DNA from 2 places in the Clostridium paraputrificum AGR2156 genome. Region 2 is predicted to be linked to the other one. Evidence: riboswitches for the same ligand, from Rfam matches in the RefSeq annotation. Region 2 holds a riboswitch; the other holds the start of a gene.
The links. A riboswitch is a leader RNA that binds a small molecule or an ion and turns the genes downstream of it on or off. The one in region 2 is predicted to bind cobalamin.
Positions count from the first base shown of each region.

Region 1: linked by a shared signal. The riboswitch ahead of G594_RS0100540 (prenyltransferase/squalene oxidase repeat-containing protein) and the one ahead of G594_RS0108400 (ABC transporter substrate-binding protein) in region 2 are both predicted to bind cobalamin.

Region 1 covers NZ_AUJC01000001.1:116,926-127,148, forward strand. The annotation lists gene G594_RS0100525 (ABC transporter ATP-binding protein) at 1-219, opposite strand, end outside; gene G594_RS0100530 (energy-coupling factor transporter transmembrane component T) at 201-1,079, opposite strand; gene G594_RS19430 (DUF4430 domain-containing protein) at 1,101-1,817, opposite strand; gene G594_RS0100540 (prenyltransferase/squalene oxidase repeat-containing protein) at 1,821-3,347, opposite strand; cobalamin riboswitch at 3,488-3,669, opposite strand; gene G594_RS0100545 (aminopeptidase) at 3,769-5,154, opposite strand; gene hprK (HPr(Ser) kinase/phosphatase) at 5,235-6,146, opposite strand; gene G594_RS0100555 (DUF896 domain-containing protein) at 6,160-6,348, opposite strand; RNA gene ssrS (6S RNA) at 6,938-7,131, opposite strand; gene G594_RS0100560 (hypothetical protein) at 7,183-7,578, opposite strand; gene G594_RS0100565 (DUF1292 domain-containing protein) at 7,597-7,839, opposite strand; gene G594_RS0100570 (FprA family A-type flavoprotein) at 7,979-9,154, opposite strand; gene helD (RNA polymerase recycling motor HelD) at 9,262-10,223, opposite strand, start outside.
Region 2 covers NZ_AUJC01000007.1:89,862-100,084, forward strand. The annotation lists gene G594_RS0108375 (HD domain-containing protein) at 1-518, opposite strand, end outside; gene G594_RS0108380 (cobyric acid synthase) at 623-2,077, opposite strand; gene G594_RS0108385 (Dph6-related ATP pyrophosphatase) at 2,087-2,734, opposite strand; gene G594_RS0108390 (ABC transporter ATP-binding protein) at 2,738-3,493, opposite strand; gene G594_RS0108395 (FecCD family ABC transporter permease) at 3,498-4,523, opposite strand; gene G594_RS0108400 (ABC transporter substrate-binding protein) at 4,516-5,427, opposite strand; cobalamin riboswitch at 5,578-5,754, opposite strand; gene G594_RS0108405 (hypothetical protein) at 5,784-6,764, opposite strand; gene cobD (threonine-phosphate decarboxylase CobD) at 6,761-7,825, opposite strand; gene cbiB (adenosylcobinamide-phosphate synthase CbiB) at 7,825-8,766, opposite strand; gene G594_RS0108420 (histidine phosphatase family protein) at 8,770-9,369, opposite strand; gene G594_RS0108425 (bifunctional adenosylcobinamide kinase/adenosylcobinamide-phosphate guanylyltransferase) at 9,362-9,742, opposite strand; gene G594_RS0108430 (adenosylcobinamide-GDP ribazoletransferase) at 9,753-10,223, opposite strand, start outside.

The sequences.
Region 1 (10,223 bases), on a different contig from region 2:
TTCTAAAACTTGACCTTTATATAATATATTTCCTTGTCTACTACCATGAGGTGTTAATGGAGTTTTAAAATGTCTTAGTAAAGTACTCTTTCCACATCCTGACTTGCCGCATACAACAATAAAATCTCCCTCTTCTATTATTAAGTTTACTTTTTTAAGAGCTTTTTTTTCTTGAGTCGAATATGAGAAACTTAAATCTTCTATTTTAATAATTTCCATTTTAATTCCTCCAACGCATCTAAAATTATTGGTATTAAGCATAATAATCCATAAGCTACATAAGATATTATACTAAGCTTGCTTATCCTTGCTAATTTTATAGTTGGAAAAAATACCACTCTATTTACCCCTGCTATTCCTCCAACTAAAACTATTCCTATAAACAAAACTATTATTAACAAAATAATCTTATCTCTCTTATCAAGTCTATATATTGAAAAACTTGTCCTTCCATTTAGTCCATATCCTCTAGCATTCATTGAATCTGCTGTATCTATTGAATCTTCCAATATCCAGGTAACTAATATTGATAATATGTTCATACCACTTCTAATCCTTTGAAATAGGTTTCCCTGAGTAACATCTCTCCCCATTGACTTCTGTCCATTTGATATTACCTTTATTTGTTCTTTAATTCTTGGTACAAACCTTAAAACCATGGAAAATATAAGAGATGCTGATGGAATAACCCTTCCAAATAAATATATAAACTTATCTGATGTCATTATTTTGTTATAACAACTAAACCAGATTATAACTGATATAAACATAACTGATGAACATACAGCATAAATTATCCCTTCTAAAGTAAGTGCTTTATCATTTATGTAAAGAAGTATTGTAGCTCCTCTATGATTTAATAATACATTTATAACTACAAAAAATAAAAGCGTAGGAAGCATATATAACAAATCAAATCTTAATGCCTTTACACCTTTAAGTTTTATTGAATACAGTATAGAACTAATTAAAGATATTATGAGAAAAACAGGATGCATAAAAAACATTGAAAGCAATATCACCCCTATTAAATAAGTAAAATTAATTATTGGATGATATGTTAAAAATGTATCTTTCATCCTGATTTCTCCTTTCAAATCTTAATATCCTCCACCTATGTCATATCCTAAATCACAAGTATATAAAACCTCTATATTCTCTCCACCATTTAATTTGTAGTGTCCTACTCCATAGTTAGGAAAAATTCCATTAATCCTATACATCCAGCCACTTTGCTTGCCACAATCAAACTCATATATATGATTAATACCTTTTATATAGGCGCTCTCCTTATTTCCACTATAATCTATAGGTATCCTTTTTCCCCTAGTCACCCTATATAAAATATCAAATACTGTCTTATCACTTTCCGCTAGCTCTATCTTAGTTGATGATAATATTACACCATTATTAATATAATCCTTTTTGTCCATATTAAACTTATCCATATTGTTTAATATAGTATCACATCTAATAGAAATGGTAACATACCTCTTCTCATCCTTTACAATATCGGTACTTTCACCTTTATCTGTTATAATATGATTTGGCTTTTCGGGTTCTTTTTTATCTTCATCTTTTACCTGTGATGTAGAAGGAATTTTTTCTTCTCCCACTTTATCTTCAGTTTTTATATTGCTATTACCTTCTTCGACCTTTGTAGAATATTCTTTTTCTTCATTAGCAGAACTATTCTCAACAGAACTTTCTACTGTTGTATTATCCTTAGGAACTTCAATTTTACACCCTTTAACTCCAATAAAAACAGCTACTGCTAAACAAATACATATTAGAATACTCTTCCAGTATTTTTTCATATTCTAAGCCTCTTTTACTTCCTTCTTCTTGCTATAAATCATTACTGCTCCACTTAATATTAAGACTGCAAATAAATAGCCAAAGTTCGAAGTATCTCCAGTTTGTACAACTTCTGAATATGAAGAGTTACCTTCTTTTCCTTCTTCCTTGTTTTCAACTTCTACTTTTTCTAATGCTTCAATCTTAGCCTTTGCTGCTAAAACTTCATCATATCCAACAATATATTTCTTATCTTTATCACTTAAAGCTTCGTATCTACTGATAATGTCTAAAACATCCTTTTTATTTTCTAAGGATACATTTTCAGGATTAATTTTATCCCAAATGTCACTATTAATTGTATTTATAGTATCTTGTATTTCAGCTATCTTTGATGATGCAGAATTTAGTTTACTTTTTCCAATAACTTGTATCTTATATTCTTCTGGTAATGAATTAAACTTAGCTAATATAGAATTTACTTCTTCTTTATTATCCAAAGAAATTGCTTCTATCCCTGGTAAAGTTTCAATTCTTGAATTAACTTCCTTAACAATATTTAAATAATCTGTCGTACTAATAACATCTGTCATATCATATAAAGAAGTTTTTCCATTTACTAACCTATCATAAGAAGCTAATGAATATAAAGCTTGCTCTGTTGCCATTCCATTTGCTCCACTATCTGAATGAATATACTTAAACTCTCCATTACCGGTGTAGAAGGTTATTAAATTACCAAGTAGATTATTTTCACCCTTTACAAATGCTTCTGATGTAGTTGGATTTTCTCCTAAAGCAGTTAAGAATGTAATAACTTGAGCTACACTATTTGAATTCTCATTTCCCCATGAAACATATCCACCGGTCTCTGTTTGTAGCTCTGATAGAATTACTAATGACCTATTCATTGTCTTTTTTACATCTTCCCTATCTTGATGTTTTACTAAAGCTTGTAATACCATTGCAGTACTATCTGGTTCAGGTGTTCCCCATCCAAATCCACCATTATCTAATTCATAAGATAATAGCGCCTCTATCATCTTATCTCTTGTATTTAAGGCATCTTTAGGTTCTTGATAATTTTTAGAATCTACAGCTATTAACACGTATGCTAATGATGTATAGTATTCATTTAAAATTCCATCTTGATGCCATACTATATCTATTAAGTCATTTCCGGCTACATTTCTAGGATCTTGTCCAATAGCTGATACTGATAAAATTAGTTTTGCTAAATCTCCACCTGACATTTTTTGATTGTTTGATATTTTATCTTGAACAAATGCCTCTACCTTGCTGTAATAAGTATCAAAAATCTCCTTTGGAACTTCTTTATCTGATCTAGCTAGTCCTATAATTGCCCATGAATCCCATGTTATATTGCTTGAGAATCCATTTTTAAATTTTTCTATATACTTTTGTATAGTTGTATTAAGTGCATTATTATAATCCACTTTTTCTGCTGCACTTATCCTTTGTGTTGGTAATGCAAATAACATTGTAAATACAAATATCACTGCTATTACTTTTGATAATAGTTTTTTCATTTCTTCTCCTCCTCTTTCTTGGAAGAAAATAAAGAAAGGACTCCTTATTGGGAGTCCTTGTAGTAGCATCACAAAAATACATAGTACTCATTACACTATGCTCTTGCTTCCACCACACTTTATCTCCCGCCGAAATAAATTTGTGATATTAATATATGGCAGGTCTCCTGACTCAAGGCTTCAACCCTACTTTCTCATCTTCCCAAAATAAATTCAGTGATCTTTGAGATTTCGTATCCTTTACAGTAGCGGGGGCTGTTGTGGATTCTAACCACATTCCCTTTTAATTTTCTATATTAAAACCATATATTACTATATTAGTCTATCTTTAAATTTATTCTTTTGTCAAGCTTATCTAAAATACCACCTATAATTTTTAACCAAAAAAGAAACTACTCAAATTTGAGCAGTTTCTTTGTAATTAAGCCTCTAATAAGAAAGCGTAATAACCTTTCATAGCTTCATATATATCAACCTTACTAGCAACTTCCCAAGGAGCATGCATGTTGTGAAGAGCAACACCACAATCTATAACTTCCATATTGTAATTAGCTAAGATATAAGCGATTGTTCCACCGCCTCCTTGGTCAACCTTTCCTAATTCAGCTGTTTGGAATGCAACATCATGCTTATCCATAATAGCTCTAAGCTCTGCTATGAACTCTGGATTAGCATCATTACATCCTCCCTTACCTCTAGAACCTGTATACTTATTGAATACTAATCCCTTACCAAAATAAGCAGAGTTCTTCTTTTCCATTACTGATGGATAATTAGGATCAAAAGCAGCACTAACATCTGAAGATAACATCTTAGAATTCTTTAATGCTCTTCTAAGTTTTATATCAGAATAATCTCCTACTCTATCCATAACTTCTGCAACAGTATTTTCAAAGAATTTAGATTGCATTCCTGTAGCACCAACACTGCCTATTTCTTCTTTATCAACTAAAAGACAAACACAAGTTTTATCTATTTTATCAACTTTTAGCATTGCCATAAGTGAAGAGTATGAACATACTCTATCATCATGACCATATGCCATAACCATACTTCTATCAATACCATAATCTCTTGCCTTACCAGCTGGTACAATTTCAAGTTCTGCTGATAAGAAATCTTCTTCTTCTATTCCATACTTATCATTTAATATCTTTAAGATATTAGCCTTAACAGCATCCTTTTCTTCTCCCTTTAATGGAATACTTCCAACAAGTACATTTAAATCTTCACCTTCAATTACCTTGTTAGCCTTCTTTTCTTGTTGAGTTTGTGCTAAATGAACTAGAAGGTCTGATATTCCTATTACAGGATCATTATCATCTTCACCAATAACTATATCAACCTTAGTTCCATCCTTCTTACACACTACCCCATGTATAGCTAAAGGTAATGTAACCCATTGATATTTCTTTATGCCACCATAATAATGTGTTTCTAAAAGGGCAAGGTCAGTATCTTCATATAATGGATTTTGCTTTAAATCTAATCTTGGAGAATCTATATGTGCCCCTAAAATCTTCATTCCATCTTCCATAGGTCTTTCACCAACTATAAATAAAGCTATAGCTTTATCCATATTATTTGCATAAACCTTATCTCCAGCCTTTAAAGCTTCACCATTTTTAATAACATCATCTAAATTCTTATAGCCATTTTCTTCAGCTATTCTAATAGTTTCCTTTACACATTCTCTTTCTGTTTTGCATAGGGACATAAAGTTCTTATATCCTTCATTAAAATCAAATATCTCCTTTATACCTTGTTCGTCATATTTTTCCCATGCGCATTTTTCATTTTTGCTCATACTTTATAGCCTCCTTTAATATATAGAAATAGTTTATCCCTTATCCTCAATTTTTATATTGAAAGATAGGGATAAACTTATTACTTATCGCTAACTAAATTCATTCTGCTTTCTATTATATCTACAGCAGAAACATTAGACATTAATGAATATCTATAGTTTACTGCTGCTGCTTCAATAATTACAGCAATATTTCTACCTGGTCTTACTGGTACAGTTAACTTTCTAACTGGTACACCTAATATATCCATATAATCAAAGTTATTTCCTAATCTATCATAATCATTATCATCTTTCCAATGTTCAAAATGCATTACTAAAGTTATTGTTTTCTTTAGAAGAATAGAACTTATACCATAAAGAGCTGGTACATCTATAATTCCAATTCCTCTAACCTCTAACATACCTCTAGTTATACTTGGAGATGATCCTATTAGTTCCCCATCAATTTCTTTTATATCAACAGCATCATCTGTAACCAATCTATGTCCTCTTTTAATTAACTCTAACGCTGTTTCACTCTTACCTATACCACTTTCTCCAGTAATTAATATACCAATACCTGATACATCTACTAAAACCCCATGAAGACGTGTTTCTGGTGCTAGCTTATCTGATAAATAGATAGTTAAATTACTCATAAGCTTTGTAGTAACCAAATCACTTCTAAGCACCCATATATTTTTCTTATTTGCAGCATTAATTAACTCTTCATGCGGTTCAAGACCTCTAGACATAATTATGCAATGCATAGGAAATGTAAAATACTTATTTAGTCTTTTCTTCCTAAACTCAACTTGCATATCATCTAAAAAGCTCCATTCAGCCTTGCCTATTACCTGTAATCTTTCAGGCGCAAAATAATTATAAAATCCCGCAAGTTGAAGCCCTGGCCTATTTATATCGTTTACGGTTATAAGCTCATTAGGTTTTCCTTCTACTAAAACCTCTAAGTCAAAATCTTTAATTAGTTTTTCAACTGTTACTGACAATCCCCATCACCCTTTATTTTTTATTAAGTTCTATCCCATCTAATTGTACTCTAAAATTCCTTTTAACATTATCAATATATCTTCTTCTAAGCTTTTGTTGGATTTCCTTTTCCTTATCTGACAAACCTTCTTCTTGGCTCTTTTTATAAAGCATATTTATGTGTTCTATTACTTCTTCTATTTTCATTGAATCTATATCCATTACTACAACTCCTTTGTTACTTCTTAAGCTTATTTTACCTATAATTCTCTATATTATCAACCTTTCACAAGGTTAATATTTCTTAACTTTATCTTACTTTCTGTTATTTCCTATTAATATTTTCGCCAAATTTCGTATTTAAAATACTTTTATTATTGTAGATACTAGTTAATTCTTCTTTAAGAAAACCTTTGCTAATTTACTTTTGTTAATTCTTGTCACTTAATGTTGCATGAAATAATTTTACATTTTTTCGGGGCATGTTATAATAATAAATAAGGAAAACTTACGAATTTTGGAAAAAGAGGTGATATTATGAAAGTACATAAGCTATCAAAAATAATTAAACGCGAAAAATTATTTTTAAATATATTATTAAAGTTCCTTTCCCCAACTAATAGAATTTGTATTCTCTTATCTCAAAAGTTGGACAAGCACGTAGCACTCTATCAGCATTACATTTACATAAGGTATAAGAGGAAACATAAAAAATACTTTGAACCTCGAAGATTAACGGCCTAAATATCTAAATAATAAATGAATAAAAAATACCTCAATAATAAAATTATTGAGGTATTTAAAGTCAATACTAAGTCCCAACATGCCGTTTGCTTATATATTCAGACCTGCTCCTCGCAGGTGGGTTAAGCTCACTCTACTTTTGCCATCTTCTGCCACAAAATTGTGAATTAAATGAAGCCCGACATCCATAAAAACTGTTGCAAATCCCGTTTATCATATGTAGGTTGAATATGATAAGCTAGGCGCACATCTCAGGATTTCTTATGACTCTATTATAGCACACTTTTTTTTCATTTCAATAGAAATTATTTACTATAAGTAATCGTTTAAAGTTTCTTCCAAATCTTCCTCAAAATCCTCTGAACACAAGATAGCAACAAACTTCATATAGTCTGCATTATTAACATCAATTTCAACTTCTTTTATCTTACTTGAAAATTCAAGCTCATCTCCTAAATCCTCTACAATGCCTTCAACATTATCTTTAGCAATATCAGATAAATATGATAAATACCAATCACGATACCATTCATCGCTCTCTTCTTCTAAATCACTTTCTTCATTAGCATATGCTCTTGCTGCAAGTATTTCATCTTTATCAAAATCATAATAAAATTTTAAAACCACAAAATTATCTTCTATTTTAATTTCTTCAATTTCAGATAATCCATTTTCCTCTAAAAATTCTATTATTTCTGTTGTTTGCATAGTAAAACTCTCCCCTTATTAATATAATAATTTTTTATATTCTTTTTTTACTGCTAAGAACTCTTCATCATCTTCTACAAGATTGAGTTCTTCTTTTCCATCTACATTATCAACTCTAAAGATAAATACATCTTCACTTTCTTCATCTAAAGGCGCTAATAATAAATATTCTTGCTCTTTTACATATATTCTAGCTACCGCTTCAAAATCAACTTTATTTCCATCTTCATCTCTAAAAGACATTATTTCTCTATCTTCCATTTTTTATACCTCGCTTTACAAAAGTTATTATATCCATTGTATTATATTATAAACATATGGTAAGTTAAATAGAAAATGAATAAATTAACTAATATGCTTCTCTATAAATTAAAAAGAAACTGCCATAGGGCAGTCTCTGCTACATATTCTCTATAAACTTTTCAATCATCTCGTCAGCTTCTTTATACTCTTTTTCAGCTGGTACAAATTTAAATCTAAATCCTGGATCTACAACCTTTAATCCTAAAGACTTCATTCTATCTGTAAGCATTGGAACTGCGTTACCACCCCATCCGTAAGAACCAAATGCCATAGCTACTGTTCCTCTATTTACTATTGGATTAACAAGTGATAGTAAATCCCAAGCTGGCTTAACTGCATCCGCATTTATTGTAGGTGATCCTACCATGAATCCTTTTGACTTTTCAACTAATTCAATACAATCTTCAATTTTCATTGAAGTTATTTCATGAACTCCAGCCTTATATCCTTTTTCGTTAAGTTTTTCACTAATATACTTGGCCATTGCTTCTGTATTTCCATAAGCAGAAATATAGAATATTTCAACTTTCTTAGAATCTATAGGTTCCTCTGTTGACCATTCTCTATATAAATCTAAATATTTCTTTATATCTTCTCCTTTATGAATTGGTCCATGGCTTGTTCCTATCATTTCTATATCTAAGTCCTTAATCTTATCAAGAGCTTTTAAAACAAAAGGCTTAAATGGTCCCATAATACAATCAAAGTAGTACTTCATTTCAGCTAAGTAGTCATCTCCACCAACTTCTAAAACTGTACCTTCTGGACAATAATGACACCCAGTAAAGTCACATGTAAATAAGAACTTATTCTCCTTTACATAGGTAAACATAGTATCTGGCCAATGTAAATTAGGAGCTTTTATAAATTGTAACGTCGTCTTTCCTAAAGATATATCTTCACTAACTTCTCTAAAATTAAAAGGCTTATTTAAAATTTCTTTTAAATAATTAATAGCAGCTTTTGTTCCTAAAACTGTAGCTTCTGGATAATCATCTAAAAGCTTAGTTAAAGATCCGCTATGATCTAATTCTGTATGTTGAACTACTATATAATCAACATTTCTTTCTCCAATTACATCCTTTAACTTTTCTTTAAAATCTTCATAAAAACCATTCTTGCAAATATCAACTACAGCAACCTTCTCATCATCAATAACATATGAATTATAAGTTGTTCCTCTCTTAGTCTCCATAATAATATCAAAGATTCTTAGTTCTGCATCCTTAACACCAATCCAATGTATATTATCTTTTAAGTTAACTGCTGGCATTTTGTTCCCTCCTAATAATTATTATCTTATAACATTAATTTTATTATACTCCCATCCTGACTTTGTTACAATATTATCAACAAACAATTTACTTTATTAACTCATATTTAATTATTATTCTCTTTAATCATAAATGTAATTCTATTAAGTTTTATTATATATTCATAGTGAAGAGCCCTCGTTAAAGATACATACAACAATCTTTTGTCTAAAATATTGTCAACATAGCTTTTTTCACTTGGATCTAAAATTATTGTACAATCAAATTCTAATCCCTTAGTAAGATATGAAGGAATTATAATTAACTCATCTTCTAACTTTTTCTCTTTTCCCTTTATTAAAGTAAAAGGACTTTTAGTTTTTAACTTTTTAAATAATTTTAATGCATCATGACTATTTTTTGTAATTATAGCTATACTCCTCTTACCATTTCCTCTTACCGCTTCCACTATATTATCTATTACCTCTGAATATTCATTAATGCTTTCTACCTCTATTACTTTTGGAACATCACCATGCCTTAACACTGGCATTGAATTTTTTAGCCCAAGTTTTTGTGCTTTTAAAGCTCCGGAAGCAAAATCAATAATTTCTACCGTTGATCTATAGCTTTGTGTTAATTGTATATAAGTTGCATTTCCTTTAAATAAACCTTCTGTTATGTCTTCCCATTTGTTTATCCCCTTGTAATAATAAATTCCCTGTGCTAAATCTCCAACTAAAGTTAATGAATTGCCTCTAGATAATTTATTTATTAAATATATTTGAAGAGGACTGTAATCTTGAGCTTCATCTACCACAATATGTTGGAACTTCTCTTTTTCATCTATCCCCTCTAAAATCATTCTTATATATAAAAGTGGTGCTAAATCATCCTCATCTATAATATTACTTTCATAATTTTTATTAATCTCATTTTTCATAAATCTTGCTAATTCTTCAGGTACTTTTCCGTCAATAGAGATATCAAATAATATTTCATCATTAAAAAAGTTATAGTATATATCCTTTGGATTTATTCCTCTCCAATTTTTGAAATAGTTATTAAATTCTTTTTTAGAATTAGACT
Region 2 (10,223 bases):
AATTTATCATGGTCTATCTCTTTATAAACAGATTTTTCTCTAAATTTACTAAGAGAATCTGCAATTTGAAGAATCAAGATTAAGTCTAATATGTTTTTATCTTGTATGTGTTCTATCTTTTTTACTGATGATTTATGATACCTTACTAATAAAGCTACTTTTTCTATGTCATCATCTGATATTTCAAAAAAGTCACCTATATTATTTCTTATCCAATCAGCACCTGCTTGACTATGCTTTTTATCTATTTTCTTTATATCATGAGTAAGAGCTGATAAGTATAATATTCTTTCATCCCTATTGTCTTTATTAATAATATACTTCCTATATAACTTTAAAGCAATATCTCCAGTTAGCTTAGAGTGATAGTATCTATACTTCATAGCATCTTTATAGGTTATATTATTGCACTCATTCATAGTTTTCTTATATTCTTCCATACTTCTATCCCAAATGTCATAACTAATCTTTAAAATGCATTCTATAGATACTTCTTCAAACTTTTTCTTTGTACTCATCTCTTTCATCCTTTTTTATAGAAATTCCTCAAAATATAATATGCAGAAATATTATAAATGACTTAATAAAGAAAAAAGAAACTGCCTAAGCAGTTCCACATAAACTATTTACCATTAATTATAGAATTAACAAGGTCCATATCTATATTCTCTTCTAAAATATCACACAACTTATCATACTCATTCATCTTGTATTCTTTATAACTAACTTTTTCATGGCATTCAAGTTGGCTAACGTATTTATTTATAAAGGTATAGGCAAAGTCCTCTTCTTCAAATATTCCATGAAGATATGTTCCATATACATTTCTACTCTTCATGCCTAAAACTTCCCCAGCTTCTCCCTGTATCCATATAGATTTATCATCTAAACATTCACTTACTCCATTATGGATTTCATAACCTCTAACAACCAATCCTTCATTATTCTTTGCTTTAACCTGTCTAGTCTTCTTCTTTCCATTAAAAGTAGTAGCTAAATCTAATAATCCTAACCCTTTTACCTCTCTAGGACTTCCCTCTACCCCTAGAGGATCTTTAATCTCTTTTCCTAATATCTGATATCCACCACAGATTCCAAATATTATAGTATCACTTTTAGCTTTTTCTAGGATAATTTCACGGAATCCAGTTTCCTTTATAAAATTTAAATCTTCAATTGTATTTTTACTTCCTGGAATTATAATCATTTTAGCATTTTCAATCTCTTTTGGAGAATTTATATATCTTATGTTAATACCATTCATTGCTCTTAAGACATTAAAATCAGTAAAGTTTGACATATGAGGTAATCTTATAACCACCACATCAATACCTTTTCCCTTTTTATTAGATATCTTTTCTGTAACCCCATCCTCATCCTCAATATTCAATTCAAAATAAGGCATTACTCCTAATACAGGAATATTTATAAGTTCTTCAACTTGTTTCATTGCAGGTTTGAAAAATTCTTTCTTTCCCCTAAACTTATTAATTATTACGCCTTTAATTAAAGCCCTCTCTTCTGGAGGTAAAAGCATTATGGTTCCAACTATTGAAGCAAATACCCCACCTCTATCAATATCTGCAACTAATATTACAGGTGAATTAGAAACCTTAGCCATTTCTATATTTGCTATATCAGTTTCTCTTAAATTTATTTCTGCGCAGCTTCCAGACCCCTCTAAAACTATAAAATCATAGTCCTTAGATATATGGTCAAAGGCTTCCTTTGCAACACCTTTTAAATACTTATTTAAGTCCTTATACTTATAGCCATCCATTGTACAGTAAACTTTACCTCTAACAATAACTTGTGTTTTATTGTTTGCACTAGGCTTCATTAAAATTGGATTCATATATTCCTTAGGCTCTATTTCACAAGCTTCTGCCTGAACAACCTGTGCCCTTCCTATTTCATCTCCTTCTTTAGTAACAAAAGAATTTAAAGAAATATTTAAAGCCTTAAAAGGAGCAACATTATATCCTTTTCTTTTATAATATCTACAAAAAGCTGTTGCTAATGTACTCTTACCCACAGAAGATGCTGTTCCTAAAAACATTAATCTTTTAGCTTCCATACTATCACCCTATCTAATATCTAAAAATCCATGAGTTTCTGTAAGAATATTCTTCCCTGTTTCAAATTGAATTTTATTCTTAAACAATGGACCATCAAATACGAAAGTATGATATTCTCCATTTTCTCCACAAGGATCTGAACCAGTTGCCTTTATTCTTTCAACAACTTCTTTTGTTAAAACTTCGCCTAAAAACTCTGGTCCCATATCCTTTAGCCTTACATTCTTAATAACAGTTTTAAAGCCACTATCTATAAACTCATAAGTCAAAGCTTCTCTATCTTCAAGCCATAATGGAAATATAGCTTCCAACCCTACTGCTTCACATCTTTCAGTACACCAAGTTCTATGCGCTTCTAAATCTATATCTCCAAATACACAAGCATCTGCGCCTTGTTCCTTCCACTTCCTTAAAGTTTTTTCAAAGGCAGTCTTGTACTCTTCTCCCTGACACTTTATCATATCTAATTCTATTTCTAAGGACTTTGATACTTCATTTAATAAATGTTCTTGGATTCCATGAAACCAACTTCTACATACTTTTTTATCAACAGTTACTAATAAAGCTAATGGTGTATATCCTCCCTTTATCATTCTATAAAGAGAAAGTGTACTATCTTTACCACAACTATATGACATAACAAACTTTTTCATTATAATCTACCTCCACTTTTCTAAGGCATTTATCATAAACTTCTTTATATCCACTCCATAAACTTCTTTAAGTTTATCTTCTGATAATACATCCTTTGTCTTGCCTTTAGAAACTATATATCCTTCACTTAACATAATCACATCATCACTAAACATTTGAACAAGGTTTAAATCATGTAATACTCCAATAACAGTTTTTTGATTTTCCTTTGTCCATTTGTTTATATGTTCTAATATTTCTATCTGACACTTTAAATCCAAATGATTTGTAGGTTCATCAAGTAAAATAACATCAGGTTCCTGTGCAAAAACCCTTGCAAGATAAACTCTTTGAAGTTGTCCTCCAGATAGTTCATTTATAAGTTTATCTTTTAAATCTAAAATCCCTACATTACTAAGACAGTTTAATATTATTTCCTCATCCTTCTTAGAAAGTCTTGCGAATACTCCATCTATATGAGCATATCTCCCCAAAGCAACAGTTTCATAAACAGTATATGGAAAATATATTTGAGAGTTTTGACTCATAAGAGCCACCTTTTTTGCAAGCTCTTTTCTCTTTATACTTTTAACTTCTTTCCCATCTAAAAATATATTTCCTTTATAATCTATTAAGCTAACCATTGCCTTAAGCAAGGTACTTTTTCCACATCCATTTGGACCAACTATAGAAACATTTTGTCCCCTAGTTATATCTATATTAAAATCTTTTATAACGTCTTTACCATCATATCCACAGTATAAATTTCTAACCTTTAGCATAATATCACCTACTTCTTTTACTAAAATATAAGTAGCCAAAGAATGGTGCTCCTATAATTGCAGTTATTGCACCAACTGGTAATTCAGATGGACTTATTATAGTTCTAGCTACTAAATCTGTAAGAACCATAAAAGATCCTCCTAATAAAATACACATAGGTATAACTACTTTATGGTTTGATCCAAATATCTTTCTCACTAAATGCGGTACAATTAAATCTATAAATCCTATAGTTCCGCTTAAAGCTACAGCACTTCCTGTAAGCACTGCTGTTGAAAATAACAAATGTTTTTTTACTTTTTCAGTTTCAACTCCTATTGCTTTTGCTCCATCTTCTCCAAATGTTAAAATATCCATTTCCCTAGAATATCTTAATACAATAGATACTCCTACAATAAAGAATGGAAGCCCTACTAGCAAGTAAGACCATCCTCTCATGTTAAAGGAACCCATTTGCCACATGGTTATGGCCTCAATTTTATGAGTATTTAATGCTGAAATGGTAGTAAGCATAGCACTTGCAAAAAGTGAAAAAACCATACCTGATAAAATAATAGTATTATTAGACATACCTCTATCTACTCTATTAGCAAACAAAATAACCATAATCACTGTTAAAAGCCCTGATAAAAATCCTATAAAAGGTAATGCTAAATTCCCTATAAATGGAATTGATACCCCTAAAATTATATATATTCCTACACCTAAAGATGCTCCTGAGGACACCCCTAATGTATATGGTGAAGCTAAAGGGTTCTTAAGTATTGACTGCATAACTGCTCCACTTACTGATAGTGCTGCTCCTATCATAAAAGCAAGTAAAACTCTTGGAAATCTTACAACCCAGATAATCGCTACGTCATTACTTCCAACACCTTCAATTAAAGGAATAGAAAATAACTTGTTCCCAATAACTGAAATAATGTTGAATATATTAATATTGGAACTTCCAATGGAAGTTCCAATACATATCACTAAAAATGCTAGTGGTAGTGATAACCACAATAACATCTTTCTCTTTTTATTCATACTTGTCTGGATATACAGCCTTTGCCATTTCTTTTAATGCAGCTATAACATTTTGACTTGGACGTGATGTAGTATTCTTATCTAAAAGAAATATTTGATTATTCTTAATAGCAGTAACACCTTCCCATCCTTTTCTTTTAGCAATTGAACCTATTGGATCATCTAAAAATGCTTGGTTTGTTAAGATTACATCTGGATTAGCAGCTATAACTGATTCTTCACTTGGCGAAATCCAACTCTTTTCAGATTCAAATATATTCTTAGCTCCAATTATTGAAATAGCTTCATTTAAGAATGTATCTGAACCAAATGAACTAAGCTTTGAACCTGAACCTATTTCAAAGTAAACTTTTTTCTTATCAGTTATTGTATCTCCAATTGCTTTTATATCAGCAACTTCCTTTTTCATATCTTCAACTAATTTAGAAGCTTCCTTCTTTTTATCAACTAAGTTACCTATAAATTCAATATCTCCATATATTCCATCAAAACTTACGCTACTTGGAATATATACTACAGGTATTCCTGCATCTTTAACAGCTTGGAATGGATCCTCATCTCCAGCTTTATTATGTCCTGATGCAATTATTATATCTGGTTCTAATCCTATAATAGTTTCAGCATCTGGATTTCTAAAATTTATCTTTGGTATATCTTCACTTATTCCTTTAACATCCTCTGAATACTTATCTACAGCGACTAATTTATCAGCCATTCCCAACGCAACTAAAACTTCTGTATTAGATGGTGCTGTTGATATTATTCTTTCCACCTTGCTAGGCTTAGTAAAGTCATTTCCTTCTCTGTCTTGCATTGTTACAGCCTTATCTGAGCAACCTACTAATAATGTTAGTAACATCATAGTAGATAAAATAAGACCTGTTAGTTTTTTTGTTAGTTTCATTTTTTAATCCCTCCATTTACATTATGGGGTTTTGAATTGAAAACATAGGATAAAAAAATGCATACCCATAAGGTATGCATATACATTCTACTTTTTTGTACAATAAGTAAAATGACCTACGTACCCTATAATTCCACCCTCAGAGAATAATAGTACCATCGTTATTAGGCAGGTCTCCCGACTTAACTTCATCCGCAATCTAACCTTCCCACATAAATAATTATGCAGTGGCTTAACTAGATTTTGTCCATTTCACGGTTACTGGGGTAGTTGAAGATTTACACTCCATTCCCTATTAAGTAAAACACCTAAAACAAGTCAATTCCTAATAATTATAGTTAAAGGCTTATATTTTGTCAATTAAATATACTTAGATATGGTACATATCCTTTTTCATGACTACCTGTAAAGGAATCTGTCCTATGGTCACAAGTTATTCTTATATTTATCCCCTTCAGATTTAATAAAGGAAAAAGAAGCTCATTTTTAACTTTTTCTAAAAACTGTATTTTGCCTTTAAAATCTTTTCTATGAGAAAGCTCATCAAATCCATTTACATGTAAAATAATATTATTAGCTTTTGGAAGCCACTCTAATACACCTTCTAGTTTATTATGCAACGCGCTGTTCCACTCCCCTGTAGCTCCTTTAGGTTGAACAACTATCATTCCTAAAGCCTTTCCCATACCACAAATTAAATCTATTCCTCCGATTAACACTGATTCCTTATTATACTTCTTCAATTTCACCTCACCCGAGGCCCCCCAAGGCCAAAGCATTAATCCTTCTAAATCCCTATCTTTGAAAAATTCATAGGAGTAATTAATTATATTCCTTAATCTTTTATTTTCAGGCATAATTTCTTCTACTTTTTTACCCACACTAAAATGCGGTGGGTTAAGCTTTTCCTGTACAATCTCATTTAAAAGAAGTAAATTCTTATATTGGTAACATGGATAAAAATATCCACCTTCTACTTTTAATTCTTTTAAAACTTCTCCTATATTTTTATCTAAATCTCCACCAGTAAAATCTTCTAGTATTCCATTATTAACCTTAATTATATTGCACCTATAAATACCACTTCCACCTTTTATTTCTATCCCCCTATTTAAAGCTTCATAAAAGGCCCTTTCTCCGATATCTACCTTAGAACTATCGTAACCAAGCATTTTAAAAATACAGTTTAAACTATCTAAATCCTTTCCTTCCACTGAAAAGTCTTCTTTCATTTCAGTATAATTTAACTTCATATCTCCAAAAAGAAGTTTTTTAAAGGAATGTCCCTCAAGACACTCCTCCATAAATCCATCTAGTATAATCAATATATCTTTCATTTATTAAATACCTTTCTTAGAGCATATATAAGTTTCTCATTTTGCCCTCTAGTTCTTACAGCAACCCTATAGTAATCAGAACCTAACCCTATATAATTACTACAGCTTCTTATAATTATTCCATGCTTAATAAGTTCTTCTTTTAAATTAATATCTATTCTAGTCTTAAAAAATATAAAGTTAACTACCCCCTCAAAGACCTCTAATTCTTTAAACGTACATAACTCATTATATAAAAATACTTTTTCATTTTTTATAAAATCTATTGAATTTTTCTGGTATTCTCTTTCTTTCAACGCGACTATTGCTCCAGTTGAAGCAACTGTATTTATAGACCATGGCACAGAAACCTTGTTAATCTTTCTAATAAATTCAGCGTTTCCTGTAATTCCATAACCTACTCTTATGCCAGGAAAACTAAAAAACTTTGTAAGAGACTTAACTATAATAAGATTTTCATACTCTTTACACATGTCTATTAAAGAGTATCTACTTTTATCTTCTATAAAATCTAAAAATGACTCATCTATAACAACCTTAGTATTGGAAGATTTATTTAACACTTTAATTAAAAACTCCTTAGATACTAACTGCCCTGTTGGATTATTAGGATTACAGATGAAAAGCATATCCATACTTTTATCTATAGCTTCTAAAAATCCATCATCTAACTTAAAATTTTCCCTATTTAATTTATAATAAACTATTTCTCCATTAATAGCCCTTATACCATCTTCATATTCAGAAAAGGTTGGAGCTGGAATAAGAACCTTTTTAGGATTTAGCCCTCTAATTACATTAAATATAACCTCAGCTGCTCCATTACCTAAAAGTATATTATTATAATCAATACCTTCATATTCAGAAATACCCATTCTCAAATCGTGATAAGTTATATCTGGATACCTTTCTATTCTGTCTAAAGATTTAATCATTTCTTCCTTAACTTTCTTAGAAATTCCTAAAGGATTTATATTAGCAGAAAAATCTATAATCTCTTTTTCACAAACATTATATTTTCTACATATCTCTTCTACATTTCCACCGTGTCCTAAGTTCATTATATTAACCCTCCAAGAACTATTATAATAAGTCCAACACTAAATCCTAATAAAGTAACTACTAATAAAATATTATTTGTCTTATATAAATCTGAAATTTCTATTACTTTATTCTTATCACCTATTGTTGGCTTTTCTACAATCTTACCAAAGTAATAATTTGCTCCTCCAAGTCTTATTCCTAAAGCTCCTGCAACAGCTGATTCTGGATGAGCACTATTAGGACTAGTATGATTATATCTATCTCTCTTATAAATTCTATAGCTATTTTTATAATCTAGTCCCAATATAAATGCAGCAAAAATCACTAAATATCCTGTAATTCTTGCTGGAATATAATTAAATAAATCATCCATCTTTGCAGGTACAAACCCAAAATCTATGTACTTATCATTCTTATATCCAAACATTGAATCACAAGTATTAACTGCTTTATATGTCATAGCAAGAGGTGCACCACCTAAAGCTCCAAATAATAGTGGCGCTATTATTCCATCTGATGTATTTTCTGCTACTGTTTCAATTACAGCTCTAATAATTCCTTCTTCATCTAGAACTTTAGTATCTCTTCCTACTATGTAGGATAGTTGCTTCCTTGCCCCCTCAATATCACCTGATTCTAAAACTTTAATTACCTTTAATCCTTCTACCTTTAATCCCTTAGAAGATATACAAAAATATAATAATATCCCTTCAATAATAATTCCAAATATATTGCTTATACTAAAAGCAAGCCTAACTATTAATGAATTAACTAAAAAAGTTATTAATATAACTCCTAACCATGTTACAAATCCAGATATTTTTAAGTTCTTAAATACTCTTCTTGTTATATTTTCAAGCTTAATACCTAAAGATCCTATTATTCTTACTGGATGAAAAGGATTATTAGGATCTCCTATTATAAAATCTAACACTAAACCTATGGTATATGATAACATTTCTTAAATCTCCCCTAGTATTTTTATTTCTATATCTTTATCAACTTTAACCTCTAACTTATATCCCCTACCACAACTAGGTTGCATTGTATAAAAATCCTTTGAGGATTTGCAGAATAATTCAAGTAAGGTACCTATAACACCACCATGGCAAATAAGTAAAGCTTCCTCTTCACCTTTTTCTATAACTTCCCTAAAAAGTCTCCTTAGAGCCTTACTAAGTCTTCTATAGAACTCTTCTTTACACTCACCATTTGGACATTTTACCTTTTTACTTTCATCCATAATCCAAGCTATATAATCACTATTATCCTTTAGCATATCATAGGACTTCATCTCAAAATCTCCAAAATTATATTCAAAAAAATCATTCTTCTTTGCGTATTTTGAATTTGGAAAAATAATTTCAAAAGTTTCATTTGCCCTTTTAGCACCACTTGTATAATTTAACCTGCACTTTGGATAATCTACAGTAGATTTTAATTTAAGAATCTCCTTATACCCTAATTCACTCAATGAAACATCTGACTTACCACAATACAATCTTCTTTCATTACATAGTGTTTTTCCATGTCTTATTAAATACAAAACTATCTTATTCATCCTTCAAAACCATAGGAAGACCACAAAATACCCTTGTAACCTTATTACTTTTAATAGTTAAAAATTGTAGCACTTTTCCTGTTTCCTCTCTCCACTTTCTATCCTCTTTTTTTAGAGGTACTATACCAGATGATAAATCATCTGAAATAATTATTTTATCATTAAATCTTTCTATATTTTTCTTAAAAAACGCCATTGCATCTCTACCATTAATTACTTCATTATAAATAAACATATGAATTCCACATATAACCTTCTTTGAAAAGTCTATTTTACCTTCTCCACAGAAGAATATATCCTTCTCATCTATATTAAACTTTTCCTTTATAAGCCTAAGCTTACCGTTATAGGCTCCACCAAAATATAGTTCCATATCCTTCTCCTTATATAATAGCTAAAACTAAAATTCCAAATACCTCAGTTAATACGAGAATATATCCAGCTACATCTCCATTAATTCCACCAAGTTCTTTTTTGCAATTTTTTAAAAGAATTAACCCTACAACTCCCATAACTAATGGCATTATTATATATTTATTTCCTAAGAAATAACTCAAAATTAATATAATTATAAAAGTTATCCCTAGGGTTATCTTATCTATTTTTCCTGTCCCATTTTTAAAGAGATTTCCATAATAGCTTTCCCCTAAAGGCTCATTAGAGATAATAATGTATGCTGCTATAGTCCTAGATATTATAGGTATTAATATAAGAGCAATTAAATTAAAATCCTTTTCTAATGCAGTGTAAATTCCTGCAAAATCCATAATAAACAAAAGACCTAAAGCTATAACAGCAAAGGCACCAACTCTAGAATCCTTTAAAATTTTCAGCTTATCCTCTTTAGATTTTCT